DNA from 3 places in the Brevibacillus sp. RS1.1 genome. Region 1 is predicted to be linked to each of the others. Evidence: riboswitches for the same ligand, from Rfam matches in the RefSeq annotation. Region 1 holds a riboswitch; each other region holds the start of a gene.

Region 1 (5,236 bases):
CCAAAAAACCGCAAGACCAGCCTTAAACATGACGTACCACGATTGCTTCTTGTTGGCGGTATCCGCTGGGGCGAGTGGACAAAGAACCAGAAAGAAACCGCTGAGCGCATAGCTGATCGCGACCAATGCGAGTACGGACTCACCGCCGATACTCGCCACGAGAATCCCAGCCAAAGGCGGACCTGTAATCAAGGCAATGCGCAGGACACTATCCAAATAGGCATTGGCTTGGAGGAGCTGCTCTCTTTTGACCAGAGCAGGGAGGAGCGACTGGCTGGCTGGCACATACAGCGGTTGAACGAGACCGTTGATTAAGGCTGTAAAATACAGCGGCCAGAGCGATTCTGTCCCGGAAGTAATGACCGCAAAGGACAAACAAAAGGCAGCCGCTCGCATCCATTGAGAAAAAAGCATGACACGCTTCTTGTCGAATCGGTCGATGTACGGTCCGGCTACCAGCTGAATGGTGAGCGACGGCACGAAATACAGCAGCCACATCTGTCCGACCGCACCTTGTGAGCCTGTTGCCTGATAGATTAACCAGCTATTGGCGAGGGTACCGAGTGAGGCGCCTAGTTCTGAAATGAGCTGACCGAAAACAATCCAACGATAAGAACGCTGCTGCCAGACAGAGGCTTGTACAGCGGTTTGGCTCATGGGGTGCTCCTGTCCAGGAATTCATCCCATAACAGGGGAAGCTTGTCCAGCGTATGACGGCGGAGTCTGTAACGGGAGCCTGCTGTTTCAACGAGATGGGCAGACCGCAGCATGGATAGGTGATGGTGTACTGTCGATTTCGCCATTGAGAGTTGATCGGTTATCTCTTGCAGGCTCAGGTCTTTTTCCGCGAGCATTTTGACCATGCGCAGCCTGTGCTCATCTCCGAGTGCTTTTAAGGCTTGCACCAGTGATGGGGGTGGCTGATAAGGATCTACAGCATCGTGCAAATTTTCGTCGGCAACAGGGTAATAAAAAATCTTCGTACCGACAGCATCGGCCTGTACAGTCCACGGGCGGTAGATCGCTTGCGGAATCAGCAGTACGCGTGTCACGGCAGGCTCTGGGAGGTAGCTCGATCCCGTCGCATACTCCACAAAGGCTTCAGGGTTGAGCTTTCCTAGCTTGCTTTGTTTTTGCGACCAATCCCGTTCTAGCATGCGAACGATTTTTTCCTCATGTGGCTTGATGTGAGTGGTATACCAGCCTTCCATCAATCCGAGAATATGACTCCGCAGCACTTCTCCATCAACGGAAGTAATATGTTCGATATACGATTCAAAAAAGAGATGTGCGCTGCACGCTTCCTGTAAAGCGGCGCAATCATCCTTGCTTCCTTGTGCAGCCTTCCGCCGTGCTTCCTGCCTATTTTCACCGAGGTAAGGGAGGGCTTCGTATCGGAGCTGTTCGATTGAGAGCTCTCTGACATACGAGAGAAAGGAATCCAGATCAGCGAAAGGGCAAAGATCAAGTAGTTGCAAAAGCGTCTTCCACGTGTTGTGCTTCTTCGCATATTCGACCTCTTGCCGTACAGAAGGTGATAGCTCGGCCAACAGTTGACGCCAGTAGGTAGGAGGGTGCTCCATCGTGTGATGCAATTGGTCGTAGGTAGCGGCAGCGATTCCCAAGGCAGCTTCGAATAAAGGAGAATACGAGAGCTCAACCCGATAGGTCGTTCGTTCACTGCCAATGTTCAAAATCTTCATGTGATCATCCTTCCAAAATTTGTACATAATTATGTATTTTATAAAATACGAATTTAAAATTCAATATTTTTCGAACGAAATGAGAAAAGGAAAAGAAGAATCACAACTCTCTATCCAAAGAGATCATGTGATTCTTCTTTCTGTAAAGATATGGTTAGCCGACCGTGGATAATTGCAACGCACGCTGTAGTGCTTGCTCCAGATCAGAGAGGATATCGTCGATCGCTTCTGTGCCGACTGAGAGACGAATAAGCCCCGGGGTCACTCCGGCTGCTGCCTGCTCTTCTTCCGTCATCTGCTGATGTGTTGTGCTGGCTGGGTGAATGATGAGTGATTTGGAGTCTCCGACATTTGCGAGATGGGAGAACAGCTTCACTGACTCGATCAATGTTTTTCCTGCCTCAACGCCACCGCGAATGCCAAAGGTCAGGATCGCGCCAGCACCTTTTGGCAAATATTTTTGGGCCAATTCACGCTGGGAGTCTGACTCCAATCCCGGATAACTCACCCACTCTACCGCAGAATGATTGGCGAGAAACTGGGCTACTGCCAAGGCGTTCTGGCTATGCCGCTCGATGCGCAGATGCAGAGTTTCTAATCCTTGCAGGAACAAGAAGGAGTTGATCGGAGCGACTGCTGCTCCGATATCGCGCTGGAGCTGGACACGTGCCTTGATAATATAGGCAAGCGGACCGACTGCTTCTGTATAGACGACGCCATGGTAGCTTGGATCTGGAGTAGTCAGACCTGGGAATTTTCCGTTGTTCCAGTCGAATTTTCCTGAGTCTACGATGATACCGCCAATTGCTGTTCCGTGGCCGCCGATGAATTTGGTGGTGGAGTGCACGACGATATCGGCCCCGTGCTCAAAAGGACGGCACAAAATCGGAGTCGCAAAGGTGTTGTCCACGATCAAGGGCACACCATTCTCGTGAGCAATATGGGCGATCGCCTCGATATCAGCGACATCAATACGCGGGTTGCCGATTGTCTCGCAAAACACGGCTTTTGTCTTTTCATTGATATAGGCCCGGAAATTTTCCGGATTGGATTGATCTGCAAAATGAACCTTGATACCGAGGCGGGGAAGAGTGTGGGCGAACAGGTTGTAGGTACCGCCGTAGAGGCTGCTGGAAGCGACAATCTCGTCACCCGCATGTGCAATATTTAAGATGGCAAATGTAATGGCAGCCTGCCCGGATGCGGTCGCGAGTGCACCAACACCACCTTCGAGCAGAGCAACACGCTTCTCGAATACATCCTGTGTGGGATTCATGATGCGTGTATAGATGTTCCCAAACTCTTTTAGGCCAAACAGGTTGGCTGCATGCTCCGTATCGCGGAAAACATAGGAGGTCGTCTGATAGATCGGAACAGCACGTGAGCCTGTTACAGGGTCAACCTCCTGCCCACCGTGTACCGCAAGTGTTTCTGGCTTCCATTGTTGTTGATCGGACATGTCCATCTCTCCTTTTACTATAAGGGAATCAGCGAATAAAAAAACGGAGCATTCTCCTGAGAAGAAGAAGGCTCCGATCATGCACGGGCTTGTGTTCATCTCTCAGAATCACTGGATTCTGCAGGAATTGGCACCATGCAGCTAGTCTGCTGGTTGCCGGGCTTCGTAGGGCCTGTCCCTCCACCGCTCTTGATGAAAATAATTGTTGTCGTAATTGTATGAAAATAAGTCCGTGCTGTCAATGTGGAATATACAGTTATCAGGGAGGTTTTTATGTATATATGAATGAAGGTGGCTTACTCATGCCATTAATTTGTAACGGTTTTGTCTCAAGCTGTTCACATCCCGTGTGGCTACTGCCGTAGCGAAATAGGAGATAATGGTAGAAAATAGGGAACATCAATGCAGGGTGAAGCCAAGTGCTCCTCGCGTTAGAAAAGTAAAAAAGCGTGTGATATCATGGAGGTGGTTGCAACTGATCTGATCGTACATATAGGAGGATAAATAGCGATGAGCCATGGAGTAAAGGAAATCACACCACAAGAGCTGTTGGAAAAGCTGGAAGCCAAAGAGGAACTGCAAGTCATTGATGTACGTGAAGTGGATGAGTGGAATGCAGGTCACATTAAAGAGGCAAAGCTGATCCCACTTGGCTTTTTGCCACATCGTATCGATGAGCTGGATAAGAACATTCCGATTGTGATGGTTTGCCGCAGTGGTGCCAGAAGCAATACAGCTACAGAGTATTTGAGTGCACAAGGGTATGACGTGGCGAATATGGTTGGCGGCATGCTCGCATGGCCAGGTGAAGTGGAACAATAAACGAGATAGAAACAGTGTGAATGCCTCCCGTGTGTAATCAGGAGGCATCACACATGGGACAAGCAGGGAGGAAGCAACCGATGAGTGAAGGAGCACAATTGCAGCAGGAATCTGCAATGAAGAAACATTGGTTTCCTGTGTTAGCTGGTATTATCATTTTAGCTATCGTCGGAGTATTTGGTTATAATTATATGACAAAAGAGAAGATCGAGGTATTGAAGCCGATTGCAGACTTCACCTTAGACAACAGTGACGGAACAACCTATACATTTCATTCAAGTGCTGGCAAGGTACGACTGGTAGAGTTTATGTTTACCAAGTGCCCGGATATTTGTCCGGCGACTACGTTTAACATGGCCAAGCTGCAAGATCAGTTGAAGGAAAAGGGACTGTTCGGAGACAAAGTGGAGTTTGTTTCCATTTCCTTTGACCCTGATAACGATACACCGGAAGTCTTGCAGGAGTATGCAGCCAAGTTCAAGGCAGATCAGAGTGGCTGGAAGTTCCTGCGTGGGGACGCTCAGGCTGTAGAGAAAGTAACGAAGGATTTTGGTCTGATGGTCATTAAGCAGCCAGATGGTTCTTATTCCCACACGGCTCGCATGTTCCTTGTGGATGGAGAGGGAAACATGCGTCGTGCGTACGGGATGGCAGCTAACATGGAACTGGAAGTCATGATGAAAGAGATGGTACAGCTCGCTGACTAGCGGGTCTCCTCATAGAAGATGTTTACGACCTCTTCTGTTTGATTCACGAATTCAATATGAACGAGTAACGCCCACCTGCGATTGCTTTCTTGAAGCAAGAGCTTAAACGTCTCTTCTGACGTGGTGGGCGTTTTTTGTTTTCGTCCGACATGCAGGTAGTCCACAATTTGAGCGTTTGGATATCGCCTCATCGTTTCCTGCATCGCGAGCCTGCCCCATTTTGCATAGGGAGGCTGGGCATAGGTAGGGAACGGCTGAAAGATGAGCAGGAAAAGGACGGTGGAGAGAAGGGGCATCATGTTCCGATAGCGAAATAGGCGACGAGCTGTTTGCACTTGCTATTCCCTCTCTTTTTCGAATGATTTGCCATGTATTTTGAAGACTTTTCGGAATATCATTCGTAGAAAATAATGACAATGAAATGCGGGAGGTTTTCGATGCATTACTTGCTCATTCCCTTATTTGGCGTTCCTGTTTTGGTGGGGGTTCTTACGGCGATTTTTCAAAAGCCTCCTTTCTGGAAAAAATGGGGGCTGACGATTGCT
Region 2 (5,236 bases), on a different contig from region 1:
TTCATGCACCAAACGAGGGTTGGACAAACACAGCTCCTCAAAGCTGACGCCAACCGGGACGCCCAGCCCGTGCAGCTGGGTCGCCATTGCACCATCTCCTACTAGGAGATGGTCTTTCAAGTAGGCTCGTAAATCTTTCTTTCTCGTCGTCAACTCAATCCCTTCTCTCCCATTTTCATTTATTTTTAAACTTCAAAAATAGATGGACCTGCGTTGAAATAACGCGCTTCTGGGTGAGCAAATACCATCGCCGATACGGAAGCCTCTGGCTCCATCATGAAGCCCTCTGTCAGCTGAACGCCGATATCCTCTGGACGCAATAGACGGAATAACTGCGCCTGATCTTCCAGGTTCGGGCAAGCAGGGTAACCGAAGGAAACTCGAATGCCTTGGTATCTGGCTCCGAAACGTTCTAACATCGTCATCTCAACCGGGTCCGGTATGCCCCACACGTCGCGCATGACATGGTGAATTCGCTCAGCAAATGCCTCTGCCAGCTCCAATGCCAAGGATTGGAGGACATGAGAGCGCAAGTAGTCACCACGCTCTTTGAGCTCTGTTGATTTTTCGCGAATCCCGCCTCCAGCCGTTACGGTCAGGAATCCGACATAATCCATTTCCTTGCTCTCGACTGGTCGCAAGAAGTCGGACAGGCAGAGATGAGGTTCTTCCAGCTGACGCGGGAACGAAAAGCGCTCCAGCAGCTTGCTGTGGTCTTTTGGATCATAAACCAAAATATCGTTGCCATCTGACTGAGCCGGGAAGAACTGATACACACCGTGTGTCGTAATGGTTCCTTTTTGCTTCGCTTCATTTAATAGCTCTTCCACAATGCCGTACAGTTCCAGTACCTTCTCGTCGCCTTCCTCTATCAATCTATCTACATTTCCGCGTACACCGAGGTGTTTTCCGAGGAGCATCCGCAGGTTCAAATACGGTTGCAGATGGCTCAGCGGGTATTGTCGCAGAACATGTCGTTCACAATCGGGCGGCAGATGGATTGGAACGGTTCTGCTAATGGCTGAACGAGCTGGCAAAGGTGCTTTTTTCTCCTCGACAACAGGCTGAGCCGTTGCGACAGCTTCCAGCAGATGCTGCTGTTCCTCTACCAAGCGATCACGTTCTTCCGGATTTTGCAGACGATTCACGAGGTCCAGACCATCCATGGCGTCTTTTGCGTATAAAACAATTCCACGGTATTCCGGTGCGATCCGATTCGATGTGAACTTGCGCGTTAACGCCGCACCGCCAACCATCATCGGGATATCAATGCCTGCATCACGCAGGTCTTGTGCAGTAATGACCATTTGCTGCGCGGATTTTACCAAGAGTCCAGACAGACCGATGGCATCCGGCTTTTCTTCTCTGCATGCGGCAATTAGTTGCTCTGGCGGTACCTTGATCCCCAAGTTCACGACATTGTAGCCGTTGTTTGACAAAATAATTTCCACGAGGTTTTTTCCGATGTCGTGTACATCGCCCTTGACTGTCGCCAACAAGATTTTCCCCTTGGCAGCGGCATCGCTTTTTTCCATGAACGGCTCTAAAAATGATACAGATGCCTTCATGACTTCCGCGCTCTGCAATACTTCTGCCACGATCAGCTGGTTGCCGTTGAATAGACGACCGACCTCTTCCATCCCAGCCATCAACGGACCGTTGATGATCTCGAGTGGTGTGTATTTTTCCAGAGCTAGCTTCAGGTCTTCCGTCAGACCATCCTTGGAGCCTTCGACTACATAACGGGCCAAGCGTTCTTCGAGTGTTAACGAGGAGACTTCCACACGGACTTCCTTTTTCTTTTGGCGATAAAATTCTGTGAAAGCCGCCAATGTCTCATCATTTGTCTCGAATAGAAGGGCTTCTGCCAGCTTTCTCTCGTTTTCTGGAATCGAAGCGTAGCGCTCCAGCTTCTCCGTGTTGACGATGGCGTAATCAAGCCCTGCGAGAGTGGTGTGGTATAAGAAGACCGCATTCAGCACTTCCCGCCCAGCAGGAGGCAAGCCGAAGGAAACGTTACTGACACCCAGGATCGTCTTGCAAGCAGGCATTGCTTGTTTGATCAAACGAATGCCTTCTACGGTTTCCTTTGCAGAGCCGATGTATTGTTCATCCCCTGTCCCTACTGGAAAGACGAGTGGATCGAAAATAATATCCTGTGGCTTTATTCCGTACTGGTTGACAAGAATGTCGTACGATCGTTGCGCGACCTCCAGCTTCTTTTCGCGAGTGATCGCCATACCCGCCTCCTCAATCGTTCCAACGACAACGGAGGCACCGAACTTGTGAATAAGTGGGACGACTTCCTCGAATCGCTCCAACCCGTCTTCCAAGTTGATCGAGTTGAGAATCGCCTTTCCTTGCGAATAGCGAAGTCCCAGCTCCATGACCTTGGCATCTGTCGAGTCGATCATGAGGGGCGCTTTTACTTTTTTCACGATGAACTGTAGGAATTTTTCCATATCTTCATATTCATCACGGTCGGGGTCAGCCAAGCATATATCGATGACGTGTGCTCCCCGTTTCACTTGGGCCCGGGCAATATCAGATGCTTCTTCATAGTGACCGGCTGCAATCATTTCACGGAATTTTTTGGAACCGATGACATTGGTTCTCTCTCCTACTAGCAAGGGGCGATTGTCATCTTCGACGTAAACGACCTCGATCCCGGAGACCGCGCTCAGCGGTTCTACAGCTGTACTCCGTGGCTTGCAGTCTTTCAAGGTCTCTGCCATCGCTTGAATATGGTCAGGCGTTGTTCCACAGCAGCCGCCAGCGACGTTTATCCAGCCCTGTTCAGCGAATGCTCGCATTTTCGAAGCAAGTCCCTGTGGCGTTTCATGGTAATGACCGTTCTCGTCTGGCAAGCCTGCATTCGGATAACAGCTGACCGCACATTGGGCAATTCCTGATAGTGTCCGCAGATGATCGCGCATGAACTCGGGTCCTGTCGCACAGTTCAGACCGATTGAGACAGGCTTTATATGCTCCAAGGAGATGTAAAACGCCTCGATGTTTTGACCCGCCAGCGTCGTGCCCATCGGCTCAATCGTACCTGACAGCATCACCGGGATCTCCTGTCCAAGCTCTTCAAAAGCTTTGCGAATCCCGATTCCGCCAGCCTTGACGTTCAACGTATCTTGCGAAGTTTCCAAAAGAAGCACATCGGAGCCACCGAGAATCAGACCTTTTGCCTGACGATAATACGCCTCGACCAGCTCTTCGAAAGTGACACCGCCTGTCAACGAAAGGGTTTTGGTCGTAGGTCCCATTGCACCTGCTACAAAACGCGGCCATTCCTCCGTGGAATAGGCATCCACCGCTTCTCTGGCCAAGCGTGCTGCCGCTATATTGATCTCAAGGTCTTTCTCTGCCACATCGTACTCAGCCAAAACAATGGAAGCAGCACCAAACGTATTGGTCTCGACGATGTCTGCACCCGCCTCTAAATATTTCTCGTGAATGGAACGGATCACATCTGGTCTGGTCAGGTTCAGGAGTTCATTACAGCCATCATAGGCTTCACCGCCGAAATCATCAGCGGTCAGGTTCGCCTGTTGAAGCATGGTGCCCATTGCACCGTCCAGAATCAGAATTTTCCGGGAAAGCTGTTCGCGAAAAGTTGGTTTCATTGACGTGCCCCTTTTCTCCCTTGCATCGGCTTATTCTCCATAATTGGGTAAATAAAATAAAAAAATCCTCTTCTTTGAAAGAAGAGGATTTGTCAGCAGATAAGAAAACGCCTGAGACATCCTCTTATCTTTCAAAGCACGTAGCTTTGCTGGAATTGGCACCGGATTTTTACCGGTTGCCGAGGCTTCATCAGGCCAGTCCCTCTGCCTCTCTGGATAAGAGTCGTACACTTGTCATTTAGTTGGTTTGCGAAATGTCTTGAATGTTTGCAAGTATCTTAACACCCCCTTTGTCTCCCCGTCAATTGTGAATTGTCTATTTTTTACGGGGCCTCTCCTCTTACGCGCCCATTTTTGCCTAAGCTGGGCATCCGCCCAGTCCAATATCGGCATTCGTGTATAGACTGGAGTATAACGGAAAGGAGGGGAAACAAAGATGAGTACATCTTTCTGCGGTAACGGATTCTTCGGTGACTGCTTCGCAATCGTGCTCGTGCTGTTTATCCTGTTGGTTATTATCGGGTGTTCCTGTGACGAGTGTTAAATAAGTGTAAAAAAGGCTATCCCAAAGGCCATCAGGAATGGCTGCGGGATAGCCTTTTTTTCTTGTTATTTGGTGATGATCTTGCCTGTCACGGCATCCAGCGTAATGTATTTGAACGCCAGCTTTTCGTCACTCCACGGCACATACGCCAGCTTTGGTTGAGCTAATTTTTGCCCATCCACATCTCTCCTCAAATAGACCAGCTTTAAAGGCATGACGCGTAAATACGCCTCAACAGCCTTGTCTTTCGAGACGATCTCGTCGGATGCTGGAAGCTCCACCAACTCGTGCGTCTCTCTGTAGTTTTCGAACTTTGTCACTTTGCCAGAAGACGGATCGACTGTTACTGAATAAGCCGCTTTTTGCCCGCGATCCTGTACTGGAATGCCATCCTTGCTCATGAGATATCTGAATTCCCATTCGCCCGATGACACAGGATTCGCTTCGCCTGGCTGTATGACTTGCGCCAATTGCACTTCTTTTATGCCTGGATCAACGTATTTAGGCAGAAAGGCAAGTGCAGCCTCTTCCGCTTGCTCGCGTTTGACTGTCACTGCTGTATCGGATCGCGGTGATCCCAGCCCGACGACACTGCCTGTTTCTGCGAGAACTTCTACGCCGATATACTTGTCATTTTTATCATTCCAGACGTATTCCTTGCGTCCGTCACGGTTACTCTCTCTATAGGTCGAGTCATCCACTTGTATGCCGAATTCCGCTTGCAGCAACGCTTTTGCCTCTTCCTTGGAGCGAACCTTGACGTATTCCTTTGGAGATTCGATCGGATGTGCTTCCTTCGTATTCAACTGATCAAAAGCAAGCCCGTTATCTCCCGTTCCATACACCATCTTGCCATTGGTCGCGTCGATATACCACTCCTGACCATCTTCACGTCCTCTTTGCATGAAGGAAACAGCTGGTGTGTACTCCAGAATGGGCTGCCACATATCCCCTTGATTTGATTGTGGCTGTATTCTCGGATTCTGCACGTACCGAAGCTTCATATGCTCGCTCAGCTCTTTGATGGCTACCTCTTCTGACACAGCAGTCGATACATCCG
Region 3 (5,236 bases), on a different contig from region 1:
AACCAAAAAGCACATCTCCGCTTTCAGCTTGCTTGAGCTCTACCCCTGTATCTATTGCAAGCCAGACTGTATCTTGACCTGAAGAGGTAACATGGCGGGTAACCAGCTTATAATACTCCTGGTACGTCAGAAAGTGGTCAAAAGATATCGCAAGCTGCGAAACCGTTCCTTCGGGCAGCTTCTCCATTGTCGTCCAGGCAGCTGAGGTGAGAGACATGGTATCCTCCGTTTCCTCCTCTGCCGGATAACGGAAAAACAACTTTTGCTCCCTGACCCCGTTCGTCCATTGCGGCTTGGCATTCACATTCCACAGCACATTCGTACTCTCAAAACGACCCGCATTCTTTTCCTCTCCCCCAACCCGCTCGCTTAGTTCCATGCTGATGTTTCCGTACAGCAATCCGACCTGTGAACCACTCCCCCCCACTCTCACACCTGGTTGAGTAAAATTGACCATCGACTTTGCAACGCGGAACAGATCTTCATGCATCAGCGACCCCACCCAGCCATTCAGAATCAGCAACACAACACCGGCCAGAAAGGGAAGCCCTATGGTGAATCCTGCGTTGGACAACCGATTTTTCCATTTCCCCCGGCGAACAATGGCACGCTGTTTTTCAGCTGACAGTGTTTCAGACTGTTTGGTTTTCGCGTTGTCCTCTTCTGTTTCTTCCCCCAACAAAAGCCTTTCCAATCGCTGTGCGTACTCTTCGTCAGCGGCTATTTCTTCCTCGAATTGTTTCGAATCCTCTGCCGTCATTTCTCCACGCAAATAAGCAAGCAGCCTTTGCTCACGTTGATTCTCGTCCGTGTTCATCACTTGCTTTCCTCCCTCCACAACTGCCGCATCTTTTGTCGTCCCCGAAACAAGGAGCGCTTGACGTCTGCCAGCTCGATTCCGAGTACCTCTGCCATTTCCGCGTAGGAAAACTGCATGGCGGACAATAAAATGACCTGTCTCTGCTTTTCCGGAAGTTGCTCCAAGTAGTCATGGGCCACTTCCCACAGCTCTTTGTTCACGACATGCTCTGCCGGATCAACCGCCGATTGATCACATCGCTCCGGCAGGGCTTCCACAAACGCAAAGCGTTGTTTTGTCTTCTTGCGATAAACATCCACGAAAGCGTGATAGGCCACCTTGAACAGCCAGGGCCGTACTTTTTCCCCACGGTAGTCGTCCAAGGAAGAGAAGGCGCGACAAAAGGTTTCCTGTGTCAAATCCTCTGCCAGCCTCTAATCTCGTGTCAGCCGGAAAAGATAGCGGTAAATATCGTTTACATGCAGCTGGTACACATCCTCCAGACCTACTTTCCCAAGCCGTTCACACCCTTTCACCCCTTACCACGAAGGAATTGTAAAAAAGTTTCATCTTCGTCTCATTTTTCTAATAATCTGCTGCACATTCTCTGCAAAAACAAGGATTGACTCCTGACAATGAACGTCATATCATGGGGGAAACGAATAACTCTTATCGCGAGCTGGCTGAGGGACTGGCCCTATGATGCCCGGCAACCGGCGCTATACCATGAATCGTACGCTCATCATGCGTACCTTGGATAGCGAAACGGTGCTAATTCCAACGGATAAGAGTCGAGATCGAGCAATTTTGGCTCGTTTCGGCTACTGACCCGAGAGATGAGAGGAGACGAGACGCTTTCATAGTCGACAACCGCCTCCCCGCTCAATGGGGAGGCTTTTTTTATTAATTCAAGGAGGATTAGGCGTACCATGAGTGAACAACGTATCCTCGTCACCTATCTCACCCAAGCAAAAGACTTGAACAAAAAAGCGCAAGCCATTGCTGTCGGCATGACAGTCGGTTCCTGGACAGACCTGCCGCTTGCCAAGCAAGCTGAGCTAGCGCCGTATCTCGGTGAAGCTGTGAGCGCGACACCGCTTGCGACACTGGAAAACGGTGAAACACGTGGTCTGATTACCGTTAGCTATCCGACTCGCAATTTTACAGCGGACATTCCATCCTTGTTAACCGGAATATTCGGCAAACTATCGATGGATGGCAAAATCAAGCTCATCGACATCGTTTTCCCTGAATCATTCCTACAGGCTTTCCCTGGACCGAAGTTCGGCATTGATGGTCTGCGCGAACGTTTAGGGGCACATAACCGTCCGCTCTTGATGAGCATTTTCAAATCGTGCCTGGGTCTCCCTTTCGACGATCTGAAGACGCAATTCCGAGCACAAGCCTTGGGCGGAGTCGATCTCGTGAAAGATGACGAAATCTTCTTTGCAGATGACCGCGCTCCTTTTATCGAACGGATCAAAGCGTTCAAGCAGATCGCACAGGAGACCGAAGCCGAAACTGGCAAGCCCGTCCTCTATGCAGCCAACCTGACTGGACCTGTGCATGAGCTGAACGAAAAAGCGAAGCGTGCGGTAGAGGCGGGGGCTGACTGCCTTTTGTTCAACGTGCTGGCCTTTGGCTTCGATGCCCTGCACCGTTTGGCAGCCGATCCTGATGTACACGTACCGATCATGGCGCATCCAGCATTGGCAGGCGCATACTATCCATCACCTGACTACGGCATCGCCACCCCGCTTTTACTCGGTACGTTGATGCGTGTAGCTGGGGCGGATTTGGTGCTTTTCCCATCCCCATATGGCAATGTCGCTCTGGACAAAACAGAAGCGTTGCAGCTCGCGAAGCATTTGACAGACCCACTGAATGGTGTACGCCGTTCTTTCCCGGTTCCGTCTGCCGGCATTCATCCGGGGCTGGTTCCACAGCTGTATCAAGACTTCGGACTCGATCAAATCGTCAATGCAGGAGGCGGAATCCACGGTCATCCCGGTGGAGCAACCGCAGGAGCGAAAGCATTCGTTGCTGCGATTGATGCAGTCACCGCAGGCCGAACATTGGAAGAAGCCTCCTCAGAATCACAAGAACTGGCGATCGCCCTGGAAAAGTGGGGTGGCGCACGATGAGTAAGAAGCTCGTCCTGTTCTGCGATTTCGACGGTACGATTACCGAAAAAGACAACATTGTAGCGATTGTCCGCAAGTTCGCTCCCCCTGAGTGGGAAGCCTTGACGGAGCAAATCCTTTCGCAAAAAATAAGCGTTCAGGAAGGGGTTGGCAAGCTGTTTCAGCTCTTGCCCTCCTCCTTGCGCCAGGACATTATTGATTTTATTGTCCATGAAGCGACCATTCGCCCGGGATTTGCTGAATTCGTGAGCTATTGCCGCGCAGAAGGCATCGAGCTGTTGATCACGAGTGGCGGCATCGACTTTTTCCTGGAGCCTATCCTAGCACCCTTCGATCTTGCCGATGTTCCGATCTACTGCAATGGCAGTGATTTCAGCGGAGAACGCATCACCATTACGTGGCCAAACGCTTGCGATGAACATTGCACGAACGGCTGCGGCATGTGCAAGACGACCATCATCCGCCGTTACGATCCAGCAACCCATTTCCGCATCGTCATCGGCGACTCCATCACTGATTTGGCTGGAGCCAAAATCGCTGATTATGTGATTGCCCGTTCCTTCCTTGCTGACAAGGCAGAAGAGCTGCAATTGCCGCATAGCAAGTTTGCCACGTTCCACGATGTGATTCGCATTTTACAGCAAGTCCAACAGGAGGTCGTCTAATTCATGACTGCAACACTCGAACAACGTCTGGATGCCTTTCGCCGTCTGGATGACGCCAAGCTGACATTTGCCCGCCGGGACTGGTTTCCCGGCACCAGTGGCAATCTCTCTATTAAAATACAAAACGATCCCTTGCAATTTGCTGTAACGGCAAGCGGCAAAGACAAAACCAAGCTGTCCCCCGAAGATTACCTGGTTGTGGATCAAGACTCTCGTCCGGTGGATGAAACTGCTCTCAAGCCGTCCGCAGAAACGCTCATCCACGCCGTCGTCTACAAAACGTTTCCGAAGGCAGGGGCTTGCTTCCACGTCCATACCGTATGGAATAATCTCATTTCCGAGCTGTACTTTGGACAACGAGCTTTCTCCATTCAAGGACAAGAGCTGATTAAGGGACTCGGAATCTGGGAAGAAAACGCGCGCATTACTGTTCCGATTGTTGAGAACTTTGCCGATATTCCGACCTTGGCTGCCGCCATTGAAAAAGTAATCACACCAGAAGTTCCCGGCGTACTCATCCGTAACCACGGTATCTACACGTGGGGCGGCAATGACTTCGAGGCCAAGCGCCATCTGGAAGCTTTTGAATTCCTATTCGAGTATCACGCCCGCTGGCTGCAATTGCGCCAAGCAGTCGTGTCCACTACAACCACCAATTAAGGAGGAATAAACGATGGCACAAATTCGTTTTCACGACAACAATGAGTACATCTCCGCACCCGAGGAAGTTGTCTCCTTCCTGGATACCCAAGAGATCATTTACGAAAAATGGGGCGTGGATCGCCTTGATCCCAAGCACCGTGATAACTACAGCCCGACAGACGAGGAAAAACAAGAGATTCTCGACACCTTTAAACCAGAAATCGATGCAATCAGCCAACGTCGCGGTTACTTGACAGCGGACATTATCGTTCTTTCTGACAAAACGCCTAACCTCGACGAGCTGTTGGTAAAATTCAAGGGCGAACATCACCACACAGACGATGAGTGCCGCTTCTGCGTTGATGGTCACGGTATCTTCGCCATCAAAGGGAAAGATGGTCGCTACTTCGACGTTGAGCTGGAGCCAGGCGATCTAATCTCCGTACCACCGAACTACCGCCACTACTTCACCCTGATGGACGACCGCAAAATCAAGGCGATTCGCCTGTTCGTCACTCCTGCAGGCTGGGAAGCTATCTATTAAATAACGAACCCCCTTGGCATTTACTGATTGCCAGGGGGTTTTGTCTTTCACCCTTCACTTTATGACGCCATTTCCCTTGATTGATACGTCTGGCTTGATTTCAACTATGGCATTGGAAAAAGCCTTCGTCCAATCATCCTCTACCTTTTTATATTCCTTATATTCATAGGCACGCGCATAGAGACCAAACCCAAACGGGTCTATACCGGTTTCCTGGCATTTCTTGATTAACTTCATGTAATCCTTCTGTAACTCGTCACTGATCATTCGCTCCATCTTTTTGTAGTCCTTTTCCATGTTGAACGGAAATATTCGCTCCGATATGGACACTCGCAACTTGAAATGAACGTCAAAATGAAATCGACCGTTCTGATAGGTTGTTTTTACTTTTTTTTGGACGCCCTTGATAAAAAAACTGATCCTGTCTTTCGAAATTTGTTTG

Evidence for each region. Region 1 has a riboswitch for S-adenosylmethionine ahead of HP570_RS23415 (homocysteine synthase). Riboswitches for the same ligand answer to the same signal wherever they lie in the genome.
Region 2: linked by a shared signal. The riboswitch ahead of metH (methionine synthase) and the one ahead of HP570_RS23415 (homocysteine synthase) in region 1 are both predicted to bind S-adenosylmethionine.
Region 3: linked by a shared signal. The riboswitch ahead of HP570_RS18655 (2,3-diketo-5-methylthiopentyl-1-phosphate enolase) and the one ahead of HP570_RS23415 (homocysteine synthase) in region 1 are both predicted to bind S-adenosylmethionine.

Annotation. Positions count from the first base shown of each region.
Region 1 is NZ_JABSVA010000009.1:75,439-80,674, reverse strand. It holds gene HP570_RS23425 (MFS transporter) at 1-657, opposite strand, end outside; gene HP570_RS23420 (ArsR/SmtB family transcription factor) at 654-1,703, opposite strand; gene HP570_RS23415 (homocysteine synthase) at 1,858-3,162, opposite strand; SAM riboswitch class I at 3,255-3,361, opposite strand; gene HP570_RS23410 (rhodanese-like domain-containing protein) at 3,673-3,984, shown strand; gene HP570_RS23405 (SCO family protein) at 4,038-4,691, shown strand; gene HP570_RS23400 (YqzG/YhdC family protein) at 4,688-5,026, opposite strand; gene HP570_RS23395 (hypothetical protein) at 5,129-5,236, shown strand, end outside.
Region 2 is NZ_JABSVA010000003.1:755,575-760,810, forward strand. It holds gene HP570_RS14100 (bifunctional homocysteine S-methyltransferase/methylenetetrahydrofolate reductase) at 1-153, opposite strand, end outside; gene metH (methionine synthase) at 186-3,632, opposite strand; SAM riboswitch class I at 3,754-3,855, opposite strand; gene HP570_RS14110 (YjcZ family sporulation protein) at 4,069-4,176, shown strand; gene HP570_RS14115 (YcdB/YcdC domain-containing protein) at 4,242-5,236, opposite strand, start outside.
Region 3 is NZ_JABSVA010000005.1:298,933-304,168, forward strand. It holds gene HP570_RS18645 (anti-sigma factor) at 1-817, opposite strand, end outside; gene HP570_RS18650 (sigma-70 family RNA polymerase sigma factor) at 817-1,218, opposite strand; SAM riboswitch class I at 1,466-1,642, shown strand; gene HP570_RS18655 (2,3-diketo-5-methylthiopentyl-1-phosphate enolase) at 1,729-2,943, shown strand; gene HP570_RS18660 (2-hydroxy-3-keto-5-methylthiopentenyl-1-phosphate phosphatase) at 2,940-3,608, shown strand; gene HP570_RS18665 (methylthioribulose 1-phosphate dehydratase) at 3,612-4,268, shown strand; gene HP570_RS18670 (1,2-dihydroxy-3-keto-5-methylthiopentene dioxygenase) at 4,282-4,794, shown strand; gene HP570_RS18675 (Ger(x)C family spore germination protein) at 4,849-5,236, opposite strand, start outside.